Regions from separate parts of the Rhizobium sp. CF142 genome, predicted to be linked through region 1. Evidence: predicted binding sites of a transcription regulator. Region 1 holds the regulator's gene; each other region holds the start of a gene.
What was found. The regulator PhoB, encoded in region 1, activates phosphate uptake and scavenging genes when phosphate is short. The targets are predictions, from matches to a motif close to TGTCATNNANCTGTCAT.

Region 1 (6,247 bases):
TGCCTTCGTGGAAAGAACCTCGGGTGCCATCATCGTCCTGCTCCTGTTCCTGATCGTCATGAACATCGGAGCTATCCTCTTGCGTCGTCGCTTTGAGCGCCGCTGGTAAACGGAGTAAAGATCATGAACATGTTGACGGAAGCCGCAGTCGAGAAGGCGCTGGACCAGAAAATGAGCAACGTCCCGTATAAGATGATCGGTCAGGATGTCTCCGTTTATTACGGCGAGAAGCGTGCGCTTTTCGATGTCAATCTGAACATCCGCGAAAACACCGTGACCGCGCTGATTGGCCCGTCGGGCTGCGGCAAGTCCACCTTCCTGCGTTCGCTGAACCGCATGAACGACACGATCGACGGCTGCCGCGTCACCGGCAAGATCACGCTCGACAGCGACGATATCTACGATCCCGACATCGACGTGGTCGAACTTCGCGCCCGCGTCGGCATGGTGTTCCAGAAGCCGAATCCGTTCCCGAAGACGATCTATGAAAACGTCTCCTACGGACCGCGCATCCACGGCCTCGCCAAGTCCAAGGCCGACCTGGACCAGATCGTCGAGACGAGCCTGCAGCGCGCCGGCCTCTGGAACGAGGTCAAGGATCGCGTGCATGAATCCGGCACCGGCCTGTCCGGCGGTCAGCAGCAGCGTCTGTGCATCGCACGCGCCGTTGCCGTCAGCCCGGAAGTCATCCTGATGGACGAGCCCTGCTCGGCACTCGACCCGATCGCGACTGCAAAGGTCGAAGAGCTGATTCATGAGCTGCGTGAAAACTACACCATCGTCATCGTGACGCATTCCATGCAGCAGGCCGCGCGCGTATCACAGCGTACGGCAATGTTCCACCTCGGCAACCTGGTCGAGGAAAATGACACCGACAAGATGTTCACCAATCCCGACGATCCGCGCACCCAGGACTATATCATGGGCCGGTTCGGCTGATTTTGGCGATGTGAAGCCTTCCCGATTTTCGAGGACAAAGCCCCATGGCATCGACACATATTTTTTCCGCTTACGATGACGATCTGAAATTCCTGTCCCGGCGCATTTCCGAGATGGGTGGTCTTGCCGAACAGATGGTCGGCGAGGCCGTCCGTGCGCTGGTCAACGGCGACACTGCGCTCGCCCAGAAGGTCATTTCCGACGACGTGATCCTTGATCACGCGGAACGCGAAATCAACGACAAGGCGATCGTCACGATCGCCCGTCGCCAGCCGATGGCCTCCGACCTTCGCGAGATCATGGGTTCGATCCGCATCGCCGCCGACCTCGAGCGTGTCGGCGACCTCGGCAAGAACACCGCAAAGCGCGTCATCGCCGTCCAAAGCACCGGCGTTCCGCGCAAGCTCGCCCGCGGTCTCGAGCATCTCTCCGAACTGGCGCTCGTCCAGCTCAAGGAAGTGCTCGACGTCTATACGACGCGTTCTGCGGACAAGGCCAAGTCCATCCGCGAGCGCGACGATGAGATCGACGCGATGTACACCTCGCTGTTCCGCGAACTCCTGACCTACATGATGGAAGATCCGCGCAACATCACGAGCTGCACGCATCTTCTCTTCTGCGCCAAGAACATCGAGCGCATCGGCGACCACGCGACCAACATCGCCGAGACGATCTACTACATGGCAACCGGCGCCCAGCCGGAGGGCGAGCGTCCGAAGGACGACAGCTCCAATACCGTTGGTGCGGTGACGGAGTAATCCTGACCTGCCGATTGCATGCGCGCCCCGCGCGGGGGCGCGCAAAGGTGCAGCCAATTCCGAGTTTCTGTATGATCTCTTGCTTAAATCGCCCCCGGTTTAAGGATCATGCATTAGGAGACTGACACGCATGATCCCAAGAGTTGCAGTTGTTGAAGATGAAGAGGCGCTGAGCGTGCTTCTCCGCTACAACCTCGAGGCTGAAGGTTTCGAGGTGGATACGATCCTCCGTGGCGACGAGGCCGAAATCCGGCTTCAGGAGCGCACGCCCGACCTGCTCATCCTGGACTGGATGCTGCCGGGCGTTTCCGGCATCGAGCTCTGCCGCCGGCTGCGCATGCGGCCGGAGACCGAGCGCCTGCCGATCATCATGCTGACGGCACGCGGCGAAGAGAGCGAGCGCGTTCGCGGTCTCTCGACCGGCGCCGACGATTATGTCGTCAAGCCGTTCTCGACACCGGAACTCGTCGCTCGCGTCAAGGCGATGCTGCGTCGCGCCCGTCCGGAGGTTCTCTCCACTGTTCTGAAATGCGGCGATATCGAGCTCGATCGCGAAACGCATCGCGTTCATCGCAAGAGCCGCGAAGTCCGCCTCGGCCCGACCGAATTCCGCCTGCTCGAATTCCTGATGTCGTCGCCGGGCAGGGTCTTCTCCCGCTCGCAGCTCCTGGATGGCGTCTGGGGCCACGATATCTACGTGGACGAACGCACCGTCGACGTCCATGTCGGCCGCCTGCGCAAGGCGTTGAACTTCTCCAACATGCAGGATGTCATCCGCACCGTCCGCGGCGCGGGATATTCCATGGAAGCCTGATCCGAGTGATCGGAGGTCACGAACGGGTCGCTCGCTTGTCGGGCGGCCCGTTTGTCTATCTGGCACCCCTAGCTCCTTATGAAAGCCGACACCACGCGCCGAAAGCGAACATCGAAAGGATCTGCTTCCTACAGACGGATGCGCACAAGAATTCGATCAAGAGCCTTTTGCAGAGCCGCAGTGCCGCCAAACGCGCGAAAGTCTTCGAGAACCTGTTCATTCAATCCGCCCTTGGTCGAATGCTCGCCGATGAGTTCATCGAAACTCGCGACAGGTTTTGAACGGGCAGCATGGGCGAGGCCGGAAAACAATTGACGGAGGTAGGCGTCGCCAGCCGTTCTCGAAAGCCCTTGGCTCTGCAGCCAGGTCGACGTCGCGTCCAGGATGCCGAAATAGCTGGCCATCAGGCAGCTCGCCGTCGCGAGAAGTTCGAACTCCAGCTTGTTTTCAACCTGGATCGCCGTTCCGAGCGCCGAAAAGAGGGCGTGGGAAACCTCGTCGGGCGGGTAGATCGCAGTCGCGCCCTGAAGATCTGCGACAAACGGAAGTGGAATTGCCAGGCTCAGGCGAACTGGCTGATCGATCCACGCCCGCAGTTGATCCATTGGCGTGGCCGCGACAAAGCTGATGACATGGTGGCCCGGCCGAAATCGGAGCGAGCGGACGACCTCCTCGGCAATTTGCGGCCTCACTGCCACGAATACGAGATCGGATTGGTCGAGAACATCCTGGTTGCCTAAAGCGATCGACGCATTCTGGTTTGCCGCCGCGAGGCGGGCGGCGACGCTTGCGCTACGGGGTGACAGCACGATCCGTGTGTCGCGAAACGCTGTCTTCCCCAGTCCGGTGACGACGGCCTCGGTAATCGTGCCCGTCCCGACGAACCCGATTGTCATCCGCTTTGGATCGATCTCCATTGGCACCCCTGAGCGACTGTTTGCGCCTCGACGAGAATACCGCATCTATATCAGAAAATCGCGCTACAGCGCCATGACCACCGTTCCATGCCGGTCTAGGGCTGAAACGCATTGGTGGCGTTGGCACATAAGTTCGCATTGTCAGGCATAGTGGGCGGCAGGCAGAGATCGGCCTTCGGCAGATCGTGGTCAGGAGCTGTTTTCCGGCCCTCCTGCGCCGGCTAAAAAATCACCCCTCCGCGCAAGGCGAGGAGGGGTGATGGCACGTTGCGTCTGTTGGAAGATCGCGGATCAGCCGACCCGGACAGCCTTGCGGCGTTCGCTGACCGGCTGGTAGGCGAGGCGCTGGTGATAGTTGCAATAGGGCGAGGAATCCGGGGAGTCGCAACCGCAGAAGTAGAAGTCGTCCTTCATCGGATCGCCGACCGGCCACTTGCAGGTGCGCTCCGTCAGTTCCGTCAGGCCGAGGCGGCGCGAAATCGGCACGACCACGTTCTTGGCCGGCACGTATTCCATTTCCTCGACCGTTTCGATCTCGATCTCTTCCTTCAGCATCGTTGCGCCCTGCTGGCGGGTAACGGTGCGGGTGGTGATGCGAGAGGCATAGTTCGGGGCGCGCGGAGCCGAGGTATTGCGCTTCGGTGCGCGCGCGGCGGTTGCCGTGCCGCCGGCCTTGGCGCGGCCGGGAAGACTGAGCCGGTGAACCTTGCCGATAACAGCGTTTCTACTGACGCCGCCAAGCTGCGCAGCGATCTGGCTGGCGCTCAGCCCTTCCGACCAAAGCTTCTTGAGCTTCTCGACACGCTCGTCTGTCCAGTTCATTGCCCTGTCTCCACCTTTCGCGTTGGTGATGGCAGAATCCCTCACCGTTGCCTCGGAAGTCTCCGAAGCAAGAAACGCCTGATCAATTTTGGTGACTAGTTCCGCCGCATGCAGTCTAGTAATTGAACTTTAACCTAGTGTGAGCCTGACTCTGTGACAAGAGTCGCAGGAATCCGATGAATCCGAATTCGAGGTTTTCCCCAACTTGCTTCCCGGGCGAGTCATTTCTGCAACATTAGCTGTTGATAGACCTGCAAGTCTGATTTGAGGCTTGACGCATGTGCTAAATCCTCAGTTTTGTTGACATTGCAGTGCGAAAAGTAAATAGTGCTCCCTGCCGCCGAAAGGCGGCATTTTTAATTTTTCGGGCCTGGTTTTCTTAGCCGGAGTCCGTTGTCTCGGAGCCTGACCAGGAGATTGCGCCATGGCTGAAGCCTCGCCGCTTTATGATACCTATTCTCGTGCCCCGCTGCGGTTCGAGCGAGGCGAAGGCGTGTGGCTGATCACCGAAACCGGCGAGCGATATCTGGATTTCGGCGCGGGCGTTGCCGTTACCTCCGTGGGCCATGGTAATCCGCATGTTGTGGCCGCCCTCAAGGATCAGGCCGACAAGGTCTGGCATCTCTCCAATATCTATGAGGTGCCGGGGCAGGAGAAGCTTGCCAAGCGCCTGACGGATGCCACGTTCGCCGACAAGGTGTTCTTCACCAATTCAGGCGCCGAGGCTCTCGAATGCGCCATCAAGACCGCGCGTCGTTACCAGTTTTCCAAGGGTCATCCCGAGCGTTTCCATATCATCACCTTCGAAGGCGCCTTCCACGGCCGTACGCTCGCGACCATCGCCGCCGGCGGTCAGGAGAAATATCTCGAAGGTTTCGGCCCGAAGACCCCTGGTTTCGATCAGGTGCCCTTTGGCGATGTCGAGGCTGTCCGTGCCGCTATTACCGACAAGACCGCCGGTATCCTCATCGAGCCGGTGCAGGGCGAGGGCGGTGTCCGCCCGGCAACGTCCGAATTCATGAAAGCGCTCCGTCAGCTCTGCGATGAGCATGGCCTGCTGCTGATCCTCGACGAAGTCCAGACCGGCGTCGGCCGTACCGGCAAGCTCTTCGCCCATGAATGGTCGGGTATAACGCCCGACATCATGGCGGTTGCCAAGGGCATCGGCGGCGGCTTTCCGCTCGGCGCCTGCCTTGCGACGGCGGAGGCCGCTTCCGGCATGAAGGCGGGCACGCATGGTTCCACCTATGGCGGCAACCCGCTGGCCATGGCTGTCGGTAACGCGGTTCTCGATGTCATCCTGGCCGAGGGCTTCCTGCAGCATGTGCGTGATGTCACTCTCGTCTTCCGCCAGGGCCTTGCCTCGCTCAAGGATCGCTATCCTGATGTCATCGAGGACATCAGGGGCGAAGGCCTGTTGCTCGGCGTCAAGGCTGCCATTCCCTCGGCAGAGCTACTGAAGGAAATCCGCGCAGCCCATCTTCTGGCGATCCCGGCAGGCGATAATGTCATCCGCCTGCTGCCGCCGCTGGTCGTAACCGCCGAGGAGGCGCGCGAGGGTCTTTCCCGTCTCGAACGCGCTGCCGAAAGCATCCGTGCCGCCAAGGTCAAGAAGACCGCTTGATAGGACAATGCCCCGCCCGCCGGCGGGCGTAGCAGGTAACGAACAATGGCTTCCCCCAAACATTTCCTCGATCTTTCCGCAGTCACCGGATCCGACCTCAGAACCATCATGGACGATGCCAAGCTGCGAAAGCAGGCTTTCAAGGCGGGTACCGCCGACAAGCCGCTCGCTGGCAAGATGCTGGCCATGATCTTCGAGAAGCCGTCCACGCGAACCCGCGTCTCCTTCGATGTCGGCATGCGCCAGCTCGGCGGGGAGACCTTGTTCCTGTCGGGCACCGAAATGCAGCTCGGCCGCGCCGAGACGATCGGCGACACCGCCAAGGTTCTGTCGCGCTATGTCGATGCGATCATGATCCGCACGACCGACCACA
Region 2 (6,247 bases), on a different contig from region 1:
TCTTCGAAGGCACGATCCGCGACAATATCCGTTACGGCCGTCCGGAAGCCACCGACGAGGATATCGAGAAGGCGGCGCGGCTTGCCTATGCGCATGACTTCATCGTCGCACAGCCGCAGGGCTACGATACGCCCGTCGGCGAAAACGGCGTGACGCTCTCCGGCGGCCAGCGCCAGCGGCTGTCGATTGCCCGCGCGCTCGTGCGCAACGCACCGATCCTGCTGCTCGACGAGGCGACCTCGGCGCTCGATACCGAATCGGAAGCAGCCGTGCAGAAGGCGCTCGACGAAGCCATGACCGGCCGCACGGTCGTCGTCATCGCCCACCGTCTCTCGACCGTGGTGCGCGCCGACAAGATCATCGTGATGCAGCAGGGCCGCGTCGTCGAAGAAGGCAATCACGAGACGCTTGCGAAGGTCAGCGACGGACTTTACGCTCGCCTCAACAATCTGCAGAGGCCTTCGGCTTCTGATTTATACTGACCGGGATGACGGACTGACATGAGCGACACTGCGATGAAACTGGTTGTGGTCGGAGCAGCGGGGCGCATGGGGCAGACGCTCATCCGGCTCATCCATTCCATCGACGGGGTGACACTGCATGCGGCGGTTGCGCGGCCGGGCTCGCCCTTCGTCGGCAAGGATGCTGGTGAAGTCGCCGGTCTCGGCGCCAATGGTGTCATCATCGGCGACGATCCCCTGGCAGCGTTCCTGCATGCCGAGGGCGTACTGGACTTCACGTCGCCCGCCACGTCAGTGGAATTTGCCGGACTGGCGGCGCAGGCGCGCATCGTTCATGTCGTCGGCACGACCGGCTGCTCCGATGAGCACAATGCAAAGATTGCAGCCGCATCGCGCCATGCCCGCATCGTCCAGTCGGGCAATATGAGCCTCGGGGTCAATCTGCTCAGCGTTTTCGTGCAGCAGGCGGCTCAGGCGCTCGATCCCGCCGACTGGGATATCGAAATTCTTGAAATGCACCACAAGCGCAAGGTCGACGCGCCCTCCGGAACCGCATTGCTGCTCGGCGAGGCAGCCGCAAGGGGCCGCAATATCGATCTTGCCGCGAAATCCGTGCGTGTGCGCGACGGCCATACCGGGCCGCGGGAAGCCGGCACGATCGGCTTTGCGACGCTGCGCGGCGGCTCGGTCATCGGCGAGCATTCCGTGCTCTTTGCCGGCGAAGGCGAGACCGTCACGCTTTCGCATAGCGCAACCGACCGTTCGATTTTCGCGCGCGGCGCCATCAAGGCAGCCCTTTGGGCGCGCGACAAGAAACCGGGGCACTATTCCATGCTCGACGTTCTCGGGCTTTCTTCCCATTGATCATTTGTAGGAGGCATTTTTCATGAGCGGTACCCTCGTCCTCGTTCGCCACGGCCAGAGCGACTGGAATCTCAAGAATCTCTTCACCGGCTGGAAGGACCCTGATCTGACCGAGCTCGGCATCCAGGAAGCCACGACCGGCGGCCAGGCGCTTGCCGACTACGGCATCAAGTTCGATATCGCCTTCACCTCCGCACTGGTGCGCGCGCAGCACACGCTGAAGCTTGTCCTCGACAAGGTCGGTCAGCCTGATCTCGAGACGATCCGCGACCAGGCACTCAACGAGCGCGACTACGGCGATCTTTCCGGCCTCAACAAGGACGATGCCCGTGCCAAGTGGGGCGAGGAGCAGGTGCATGTCTGGCGCCGCTCCTATGACGTTCCGCCTCCGGGCGGCGAAAGCCTGCGCGACACCGGCGCCCGCGTCTGGCCTTATTACCTGACGGAAATCCTTCCGCGCGTCCTGCGCGGCGAAAAGGTGCTGGTCGCCGCGCATGGCAATTCGCTGCGTTCGCTCGTCATGGTTCTCGACCGCCTCACCCGCGAGCAGGTTCTGTCGCTCAACCTCGCGACGGGCGTGCCCATGGTCTACAAGCTGAAGGCAGATTCCACCGTCGCTTCCAAGGAAGTGCTCGGCGACATGTCTGGCGCGCATTGATCGCAAACAGACGCCGATAGGTTTGAGGCCGGGCTCGCGCCCCAGCCACTTACTCAAATGCGGAATCGATTTGTGGGGCGGTTCCACATCACCGCAAAGTTTCGTCGGTGCCATTTTCGCGTTCGAAAGCTGGCAGTCGAGCGCCTTACGGCTCTTGAAAAACCCAAGTTGTTAGGTTATTTTGGAGCATGGTCACCGTTCTCCGCGAAGCAGGAATGCGATTTGTCATTTACACGGATGACCACGAACCGGCGCACACCCATGTCTATGGAGATGGGGAAGCCCGCATCAATATCCTCGATCTCACCGTGATATCAAACCGGGGAATGAAGAAGCGGGATTTGAGCGTAGCCCTTGCCATTGTTCAGGCGAACAAGCGCCTGTTCATCGAAAAATGGGAGAACATCCATGGGTGAAGTTGTCTTTGAAGATCGTCACTACCGAGAAGCTACCGTGAAGGGGGAGGCGGAACGCGTCCGCGCGCCCATCCCGGCATCAGCCCGTTTCGATGAGGCATCCGGCCGCATCGTCGTGGATTTTACCAACGGCGCTGCGTTCATGGTGCCTGCCCGATCGATACAGGGCCTGGAGAATGCAACCGTTGCGCAGTTGGCTGAGGTCGAGCTTCTCGGCGGGACCGGCCTGCATTGGGAAAGCCTGGACGTGGATTTTACCATTTCCGGGTTGATGAACGGCATATTCGGCACTGCGAAGTTCATGGATGCGCAGCGCCGAGGTGGTCAGTCCCGTTCAACGGCCAAGGTAGAGGCAAGCCGTGCCAACGGTGCCAAGGGCGGACGCCCCCGGAAGAACGGCTAGGCGCTTGCAGATGGCTGGTCCAAAGCCCGGCCGTCACGAGCGCTCGACCACGTTGCCACACCCAGTCGCCAAACCGTTAGCTGCCGGGATAAGACTCCGGCGCGGATGAAAGGTGCGCCTCCGGCCTAACCCGGTCATCTACTGTGGGCAAGGACACGCCCGCAATTTGCGCGTAGTTGTCATCGCACTTCACGGCCGAAAGCAGGCCCGATCCCCAATTCTTCGCGCTTAGCAACTATTCGAAGTGCAAGTCCGCCAGGGCAAGTCGAAGCCGCTTTGGGTCTTCAGCAAAAATCTCCGGCATCGGCAATACCCCCGACAACCGACGCTGTAACGGACATTGCTACCGATCATTCAAACGAATCCACATTTAGGTAAGTGGCTGGGGCTCGCGCCCGGCCTTTTTCGTTTTCAGTTCTCGATGGTGAACTGGACGCGATCGGCGGCAAAGCGGCTGATCGAATATTGCACCGGCACGCCGTCCAGATCGGTGTTCATCGCCTTGGTGATCAGGAGCACGGCGCCGGGCGTCAGTTCCAGATCGGCGAGGTCGCCGGAATCGGCGTGGGCGGCGGTGATCTCGGTCGTGGCGCGCACATAGTCCGAAAGGCCAAGTGCGGCGAAAGCCTTGGTGATGGACTCGGTCTGGCGATAGATCTCGACGAGGCCGGGAAAGCGCGCTGCCGGAAACCAGCTCGTTCCGCGTGCGACTGGCCGCCTGTCCGCATCCCGCACCGTTTCCAGCCGGATGACCGGCGTACCCTGTTCGATGCGGAGCCAGCGGGCCACCTCGGCATTGGCCGGCTCTTGCGCATGGTCCAGCAGGAGCGAGTGCGTCTCGCGTGCCTGGTCGCCTAGACCATCGGTAAAGCGGGTGCGGCGGCTGATCGGAAAATTCAGGCGCTCCTTGCGCTCGATCAGTGTGCCGCGGCCCTGCACTGCACGCACGATGCCTTCCTGCGCCAATGCGGCAAGGGCGCTACGAACCGTATGCCTGTTGACGCCGAACTGCAGTGCCAGCGCGGTTTCCGGCGGCACCATGCCCGTTTCGTCATAGGCACCGCTGCTGATCGCCTCGCGGATCCGGTCGGCGATCTGCCGCCACAGCGCCACGCCCGTCTGCCGCTGCACCTGCTTTATGCCTGCCATTGCACCCCTTCCCTGATCACTTTCGACGCAATTGATCTTCGGACCCGGCCAATTTTGGACGTGTCGTGTCACACGCTTGTCACCTCGCCGATTTAGGGATAGGTATAGCTTGTATAGTTGTCTATATCAATAGACATTTCGAGGAAAAACGATGACGGCAGCAGAGAAGACAGACGCTGCGGCGCAGGCAGGCAACGGACGCAAACGCACCGTCGATCTGCTGGCGCGCGCTGAGACACAGGAATTGCTGGCGGCGTGGGATGCGCTTGCCGAAAAGCCGGCGGCACAGCCGGTGCGCGGCCCGGAAACGGGCCTTGTCATGGTTCGCGGCCGCATCGGTGGCGGCGGGGCGCCCTTCAATCTCGGCGAGGTCACGGTGACGCGTGCGACGGTGCGCCTTGCCTCCGGCTCAGTCGGCCATGCGCAGGCGCTCGGAACCGACCGCGAGAAGGCACGGCTTTCGGCGATCTTCGATGCGCTCTGGCAGGAGGAAGCCACCAAGGGCTTCGTCGAGGACAGGCTGCTGTCGCCGATATCAAGCCGCATAACCGCCGAGGCCGGTCGCAAGGCCGAGGAGACGGCCGCGACCCGCGTCGATTTCTTCACCATGGTGCGGGGAGACAACTGATGAGCGCCAAGACCGATGTTCTGACCGGCGGCTTTGCCGAGCCGGTATTCGAGGCCCAAAGCGTGTTCAAGATGCTGATGGACGGCATGGCCCGGCCCGGCACCATCCAGACGGTGGCGGCCGAAGTGACGGCGCCCGCACCGCTCGGCATTGCCGCCGGCGCGATCGGCCTGACGCTCTGCGACCACGACACGCCCGTCTGGCTTTCGGCCGGGCTTGCCAAATCGGCGATCCCGGAATGGCTGGGCTTCCACACCAGCGCCCCGCTGACGGCCGAGAAGGCCGAGGCGCGCTTCGCCTTCGTCGAGGCCGGCACGATGATCTCCACCTTCGGCCTGTTTGCCGCAGGGACGCAGGAATATCCCGATCGCTCCACAACGGTGGTGATCGAGCTTGCCGATCTCGAAGGAGGGCGCCGCCTCGCGCTGATGGGGCCGGGCATCCAGAGCGTGACCGAGATCGCGCCTGTCGGCCTGCCGGAAACCTTCCTGCGCCTCTGGACGGAAAACCGCGCGCTCTTCCCGCGCGGCGTCGACATCGTGCTGACGGCAGGCAAGCGTTTCCTCTGCCTGCCGCGCACCACCAAGATCACAGCAACGGAGATCTGAGCTCATGTATGTTGCCGTCAAGGGTGGCGAGGCCGCCATCGCCAATGCCCACCGCCTGCTCGCCGACCGCCGGCGCGGCGACCGCTCCGTGCCCGCCATCGGCATCGAGCAGATCATCGAACAGCTCGCTCTCGCCGTCGACCGCGTCATGGCCGAAGCTTCGCTTTACGACCGCACGCTTGCCGCACTTGCCGTGCGCCAGTCGCGCGGCGACATGATCGAGGCGATCTTCCTGCTGCGCGCCTACCGCACGACGCTGCCGCGCTTCGGCTATTCCAGGCCGCTCGATACCGCCAATATGCAGATCGAGCGCCGCATCTCCGCCACCTACAAGGATCTCCCGGGCGGCCAGCTGCTCGGCCCGACCTTCGACTATACGCACCGCCTGCTCGACCCGAGCCTGCTCTCGGATGAGGCCGTGGAAGAACCCGCGCAGCGCGAGGCTGAAACCGGCCGCGTCATGCGCGTCTCCGAAATCCTCGGCCCGGAGGGCCTGATCGAAAACGACGGCGAACTGCCCGAGGATCACGAGACGGGCGACCTGACGCGCGAGCCGATGGAATTTCCGATGACCAGGGATCTTCGCCTGCAGGCGCTGGCGCGCGGCGACGAGGGCTTCCTTCTGGCGCTCGGCTATTCCACGCAGCGCGGCTATGGCCGCAACCACCCGTTCACCGGCGAGATCCGCATCGGCGAGGTCGAGGTGGAATTCGATGTGGCCGAACTCGGCTTTGCCGTCTCGCTCGGCCCGATCCAGCTGACCGAATGCCAGATGGTCAACCAGTTCAAGGGTTCGGCCAAGGCGCCGCCGCAGTTTACCCGCGGTTACGGCCTGGTCTTCGGCCAGAGCGAGCGCAAGGCGATGGCCATGTCGCTCGTCGATCGTGCGCTGCGCGCCGAAGAGCTTGGCGAGGACATCACCGCGCCGGCGCAGGACGAGGAATTCGTCATTTCCCATTCCGACAATGTGCAGGCGACCGGCTTCGTCGAGCACCTGAAGCTTCCGCACTACGTGGACTTCCAGGCCGAACTCGACCTCGTCCGCCGCATGCGCCGCGAA
Region 3 (6,247 bases), on a different contig from region 1:
CCATGCGCGCGAAGTGCCAGCAACGGCACTCTTCCGCGAGCAGGGTTTCGAGGCACGCCACCTGCCCTCCTGGCCCTATGTGTTACTCGCCGCGCTCTTCATGGCTGCGCTCGCAGGCCTTGCCATCTTTACCGCCTATGACCGCTTCATCGCCGTGATCTTCGTCGGCGCCATCATCTTCGCCTTCGTCATCCTGCGTCTCGTCGCGGCTTTGATCGCCTGGCTGGCGCGCAGAAGCCCGCGCGTCAACTCGCCGGCGCTGCGGCTGGCGATCGGCAATATCCATCGCCCCGGAGCACTGACGCCCTCCGTCGTCCTCTCGCTCGGTCTCGGCCTCGCGCTGCTGGTCACCCTCACACTGATCGACGGCAACCTGCGCCAGCAGCTGACCGGCCGCATGAATGAAGGTGCGCCGAACTTCTTCTTTGTCGATATCCAGAGCGCCGAAGTCGATGCCTTCCGCAACCTGATCCACACCCAGTCGCCGAACGGCAAGCTGGTGGAAGTGCCGATGCTGCGCGGCCGCATCATCGCCTTTAATGGCCAGGATGTGACCAAGATGAATGTGCCGGCGGCGGGCCGCTGGGTGCTGAATGGCGACCGCGGCATTACCTACGAGGAAAGCCCGCCGGAGAATTCCGCCCTTACCGAAGGCCAGTGGTGGGGCAAAGACTATAGCGGCGAACCGCTCGTTTCCTTCTCGGCCGAGGAGGCGCATGAGCTCGGCCTCAAGATCGGCGACGCTGTGACCGTCAACGTACTCGGCCGCAACATCACCGCCAAGATCGCCAATCTGCGGCGGGTCGAGTGGGAATCGCTGTCGATCAACTTCGTCATGATTTTCTCGCCGAACACGTTCCGCGGTGCGCCGCACGCGTGGCTGGCGACACTGACCGATCCCGCCTCGACAGAGGCAGAGGACGCCGCGATCCTGAAATCGGTGACCAACGCCTATCCGACGATCACAAGCGTGCGCGTCAAGGACGCGATCGATATCGTCAACCAGCTGGTCGGCGAGCTTGCGACCGCAATCCGCGCCGCAGCTTCCGTTGCACTCATCGCCTCCGTTCTCGTGCTGGCCGGCGCACTTGCCGCCGGAAATCGGGCGCGCACGCATGATGCGGTGGTGCTGAAAACGCTCGGTGCGACGAGAACCATGCTGATCCGTGCCTTCAGCTATGAATATCTCATCCTCGGTGTGGCCACCGCCATTTTCGCGCTCTTCGCCGGCGGTGTGGCTGCCTGGTTCATCGTCAGCCGCATCATGCGCCTGCCCTCCAGCTTCATGCCCGATGTCGCAGGTCTCACCCTTATCACAGCCCTTGTATTGACCGTCGGTATCGGCCTGATCGGCACCTGGCGCATCCTCGGGCAGAAGGCAGCACCCGTTTTGCGCGAGCTGTAACGCGTGAGGGGCCTAAATCCCTTCACCTTACGGCGATTTAACCGAACGGCAGATTGCAAAGCCCTTGTTTGAAATGGGCGAAAGCCTCATATTGTCAGCAGGCATGCTGGAAGCTCCGCAGCGGCGCCCGGGTCGTAAACCCGACACCGTATTTCCATCGGAGCTTGTAAGAGGAAACTATGGCTGATCTCCGTAACTATCAAAGCCGCGCACAAGCCGGCGAAGTGATTGATCAAGGCCTCCGCGCTTATATGCTCAAGGTCTACAACCTGATGGCGCTGGGTCTGGCGATCACTGGTGTGGCCGCCTATCTGTCATTCCAGTTCGCTTTCGCCAATGGCGAGCTAACTGCATTCGGTCAGGCGATTTATGCAAGCCCGCTTCGCTGGGTTGTCATTCTTGCGCCGCTTGCTGCAGTGTTCTTCCTGAGCTTCCGTATTAACCAGATGAGCGTGGCTGCAGCGCAGACCACTTTCTGGGTCTATTCCGCACTGGTCGGGTTGTCGCTATCGTCAATCTTCATAATTTATACCGGCCAGAGCATCGTACAGACCTTCTTCGTGACGGCCGCTTCCTTCGGTGCGCTGTCGCTTTACGGCTACACGACCAAGCGCAACCTGTCGGCAATGGGTTCGTTCCTGATCATGGGTCTCTTCGGCCTGATCATCGCTTCGATCGTCAACATCTTCCTGGCTTCGTCCGCCGTGCAGTTCGCGATCTCCGCGATCGGCGTGCTGATCTTTGCAGGCCTCACCGCCTACGACACGCAGCGCATCAAGGAAATGTATTTCGAAGCAGACGGTTATGACGTCGCCGGCCGCAAGGCCATCATGGGCGCCCTGACGCTCTACCTCGACTTCATCAACCTCTTCATGTTCCTGCTGCAGTTCATGGGCAACCGTAAGTAAGCAGGCTGGACTGAAAAACGAAAAGGCGGCTTCGGCCGCCTTTTTTGTTGCGGGCAGTTCGCTGGAGTGCTTCAACGTGAGCCTTCGTTCAACTGTGCCGATCGATCCGAAATGCTCCCTCTCCTGTGCGACGCCCTTCCCTCCGATCTCCCCGCCATTACTGAAATCTATCGCGAGTCCGTGCTGAACGGCATCTCGAGCTATGAGATCGTGCCGCCAACCGAAGCGGAAATGACGGCCCGCTACGCCGCTATTCGCGAGCAGGGCTATCCCTACATCGCCGCGACAGCCGAGGACGGAACCCTGCTCGGCTATGCCTATGCCTCGGCATTCCGCACCCGCCCGGCCTATCGCTGGCTGGTCGAGGATTCGATTTATCTGGGCACGGAGGCGCGCGGCAAGGGTATTGGCAAGCTGCTCCTTGGAGAGCTGATTTCGCGCTGCACTGTCTCTGGCTTCCGCCAGATGACCGCCGTCATCGGCGGTGCAAGCCCGGCTTCTATCGCGCTTCATCGTTCGCTGGGTTTTGAAGAGATCGGTCTAATGAAAGGTGCCGGTTACAAGCACGGCCGCTGGCTGGATACGATGCTGATGCAGCGCAGACTGGGCGAAGGAACGGAAACCCATCCCGATCCGGATGCCTATCCGGGCACGCTGTTCAAAGGGTGATGTCGCTTACTTGTCGACGAGCTTCAGCGACTTGTCGAAAACCTTCAGGACTGGCCCAAGCTCGTGGCCGCGCTTCAGAATCATCCCGTTGATGTTCACGACCGAAAAGGCGCCCTGCTTGGCAGCGAGCTTCGGATTCTTCTCGATGCGGAAGAGCGGCATTTCGCCCGAACGCTTGAAGACGGAGAACACCGCCTTCTCCCCAGTGTGGTCGATGGCGTAGTCTTTCCACTCGCCTTCGCCCACCATTCGACCGTAGATCCACAGAATCTGGTCGAGCTCCCGCCGGTGAAATGTCACTGGCATCGGATCTTTGTTTTGTCTGTATTCCTTGAGATCAACGACGGTTGAAGAGCTATTGTCGACGGAGCGGCTTTCGCCGTGTCGCAAATCCGGCGTATCTGTCATCAGACTCCCAAGACCTCCACGTGTGACAGGAGAGTGACAGTTTGCCCGAGCCGCAGCAAATTGCAAGGGCACCGACTGTCACACTGGGGACGAAACCTGCTTTCTCCGGCGTGCCGCATTTCAGTCAAAACAGCGCCTCATTTCCAAGAGAACTATAGGTTCCAGTTTGGCGCCAGCGCGCCAAAGGGCCCGGCGGAGCGTATCGACCTTAACCCCAGCCCCGAATACGCTTGGCCGGGCCGCCTGACATTCATCCGCAAGCGGATGAAATCCTTAGATATTTTTTCCTGCCATGACGACTGTTGCGCCGAGGATCGCTCCCGGATCGCCGTTATCAGTCACAGACTGCAAGAGAATCGCTGATCCCTCGAGATCCGGTTTTTCCATCACGCTGGCCGGCAGAGTGAGCGTCGTAGCCTTACCATCCCACATACCGACCGTCTCCACATCGGTCACACTGTGGAGGTAGGAAATCTTCTGGCCACTGTTTTCGCCCTTCTCGACATCGATCGTTTTTTCCTTGTCGAAATAGACGATCACCACATTGGCCTTGCCCTGACCGGCACCGAGCTTGATCTCTAATTCGTCGCCGCTCATGCGAGCGCTGACAGGCACGGTCAGGCCTTTGCCCTCGTCGGCATAGCCGTTTATCTTGCCGTTGATGCCGGCAAGATCGGCGCCTGCGAGATGGTCACGGCCATTGACGATTACCTGCGGCGTATAGACGTTGCTGCGGCCCATCATGCGGGCATAGCCGTACTGCCGCTCGGTATTTTCCTTCGAGCTCAGCGTGTCGGCCCAGCCGAGATAATTCCAGTAATCGACATGATAGGCGAGCGCGATGACATTGCCCTGGCTGACGAGCTTGCGGAATGCGGCATCGGCCGGCGGACAGGAGGCGCAGCCCTGCGCCGTGAACAGCTCTACGACGCCTTTCGGCGTGCCATCTTCGGCCAGGAGAGGACCTGCAAAAGCAAGCCCGGCGATCAGCGGGATCATAAAACGCGGGGACATTCACCAGCACCTCTTTTCCAGGGCCAGCAGCGGTCCTGAACCGCCGGCTCTGAGATATGAACGTACGAATAATCCTTCCGGGTCCAAACGGAAAGTCACGAACGGGTGAGACGGAGCCCCAGGCGGATGGCGGCCGAAACACATCACCGTGAGCAGTGAAACAGCCTCGTTTTCCACAAAGAAAAACCGCCGGAAATTGCTCTCCGGCGGTCATTATCAGGCAAGTATCTTAACAATCAGGCTGCGAGATCGCGCAGAACCGTCTGCAGGATGCCGCCATTGTTGAGGTAGACGACCTCGTCCAGCGTATCGACGCGCGACACCAGCGGAACGTCCTTCACCGTGCCATCGGCATAGGTGATCTTGGCGATCTTCTTTTCACGCGGCTTGATGTTCTCGAGGCCCTCGATGGTAACGAGTTCGTCGCCCTTCAGGTTGAGGCTCTGCCATGTCGTGCCCTCTTCGAAGACGAAGGGGATAACGCCCATGCCGACCAGGTTCGAACGGTGGATACGCTCGAAGCTCTGGGCGATCACGGCCTTGACGCCGAGCAGGTTCGTGCCTTTCGCAGCCCAGTCACGCGAGGAGCCGTTGCCATATTCCACGCCGGCGAAGATGACGAGCGGAACGCCCTCGGCCTTGTACTGCATGGCCGCATCGTAGATCGACGTCTCTTCCTTGGACGGATAGTGGATGGTGTAGCCACCTTCCTTGCCGTTCGCACCGAGCATGAAGTTTCGGATGCGGATGTTGGCGAAGGTGCCACGCATCATGACTTCGTGGTTGCCACGACGCGTGCCGTACTGGTTGAAGTCGGTAACGGCGACGTCATGGCCGAGCAGGTAGGCGCCTGCCGGTGAAGCAGCCTTGATCGAACCGGCCGGAGAAATGTGGTCGGTGGTGATCTTGTCGCCGAAGAGGCCGAGAACGCGGGCGCCCTTGATATCGGAAATGCCGGTGCCCTTCTTGCCCATGCCGACGAAGTACGGCGGGTTCTGGACATAGGTCGAATCGTCGTCCCATGCATAGGTCTGGCCCGGGGGAACCTGAACGGCCTGCCAGTTTTCATCGCCCTTGAAGACGTCGGCATACTTTGTCTCGTAAAGCTCGCGGGTGACGTACTTCTGGATGAATTCCTGAACCTCATGCGAGGTCGGCCAGATATCCTTCAGGAACACCGGATTGCCATCCTGGTCTTCGCCGATCGGCTCATTGGTCAGATCCTTCTGGACCGTACCGGCAAGAGCGTAAGCGACGACGAGCGGCGGCGAAGCGAGGTAGTTCGCCTGGACGTCGGGCGAAATGCGGCCTTCGAAGTTGCGGTTGCCGGAGAGCACACCGGAAACGATCAGGCCCTTGTCGTTGATCGTCTTCGAGATCGGTGCCGGCAATGGGCCGGAATTACCGATGCAGGTCGTGCAGCCGAAGCCGACGAGGTTGAAGCCGAGCTTGTCGAGATCAGCCTGCAGGCCTGACTTGGCAAGATATTCACCGACGACCTGCGATCCCGGAGCAAGCGAGGTCTTGACCCACGGCTTGGTCTTCAGGCCCTTGGCAACGGCGTTGCGGGCGAGAAGGCCGGCAGCGATCAGCACCGACGGGTTGGAGGTGTTGGTGCAGGAGGTGATGGCGGCAATAGCGACGTCACCATGGCCGAGATCGAAATCCGTGCCTTCGACCGCATAACGGTTGTTGAGCTGGCCGGGCTTCTTGTAGTCGGCATCCATCGAGCCGGCGAAACCGGAAGCAATGTTTTCGAGCGCGATGCGGCCTTCCGGACGCTTGGGGCCGGCCATCGACGGCACGACGTCGCCGAGGTCGAGTTCCAGCGTGTCGGTGAAGA

Region 2: the regulator PhoB is predicted to act here: its motif matches at 4,018-4,034, upstream of phnG (phosphonate C-P lyase system protein PhnG).
Region 3: the regulator PhoB is predicted to act here: its motif matches at 3,413-3,429, upstream of PMI11_RS06075 (DUF2794 domain-containing protein).

What each region holds. Positions count from the first base shown of each region.
Region 1 covers NZ_AJWE01000098.1:118,811-125,057, reverse strand. The annotation lists gene pstA (phosphate ABC transporter permease PstA) at 1-109, shown strand, start outside; gene pstB (phosphate ABC transporter ATP-binding protein PstB) at 124-939, shown strand; gene phoU (phosphate signaling complex protein PhoU) at 984-1,697, shown strand; gene phoB (phosphate regulon transcriptional regulator PhoB) at 1,828-2,511, shown strand; gene PMI11_RS21715 (pyrroline-5-carboxylate reductase) at 2,640-3,428, opposite strand; gene PMI11_RS21710 (GcrA family cell cycle regulator) at 3,720-4,250, opposite strand; gene PMI11_RS21705 (aspartate aminotransferase family protein) at 4,675-5,874, shown strand; gene argF (ornithine carbamoyltransferase) at 5,920-6,247, shown strand, end outside.
Region 2 covers NZ_AJWE01000015.1:51,768-58,014, reverse strand. The annotation lists gene PMI11_RS04755 (ABC transporter ATP-binding protein) at 1-482, shown strand, start outside; gene dapB (4-hydroxy-tetrahydrodipicolinate reductase) at 501-1,325, shown strand; gene PMI11_RS04745 (2,3-bisphosphoglycerate-dependent phosphoglycerate mutase) at 1,348-1,983, shown strand; gene PMI11_RS04740 (DUF4160 domain-containing protein) at 2,172-2,399, shown strand; gene PMI11_RS04735 (DUF2442 domain-containing protein) at 2,392-2,802, shown strand; gene phnF (phosphonate metabolism transcriptional regulator PhnF) at 3,214-3,951, opposite strand; gene phnG (phosphonate C-P lyase system protein PhnG) at 4,103-4,579, shown strand; gene phnH (phosphonate C-P lyase system protein PhnH) at 4,579-5,187, shown strand; gene PMI11_RS04715 (carbon-phosphorus lyase complex subunit PhnI) at 5,192-6,247, shown strand, end outside.
Region 3 covers NZ_AJWE01000020.1:31,213-37,459, forward strand. The annotation lists gene PMI11_RS06060 (ABC transporter permease) at 1-1,405, shown strand, start outside; gene PMI11_RS06065 (Bax inhibitor-1/YccA family protein) at 1,585-2,313, shown strand; gene PMI11_RS06070 (GNAT family N-acetyltransferase) at 2,425-2,982, shown strand; gene PMI11_RS06075 (DUF2794 domain-containing protein) at 2,989-3,390, opposite strand; gene PMI11_RS06080 (DUF1223 domain-containing protein) at 3,664-4,404, opposite strand; gene acnA (aconitate hydratase AcnA) at 4,641-6,247, opposite strand, start outside.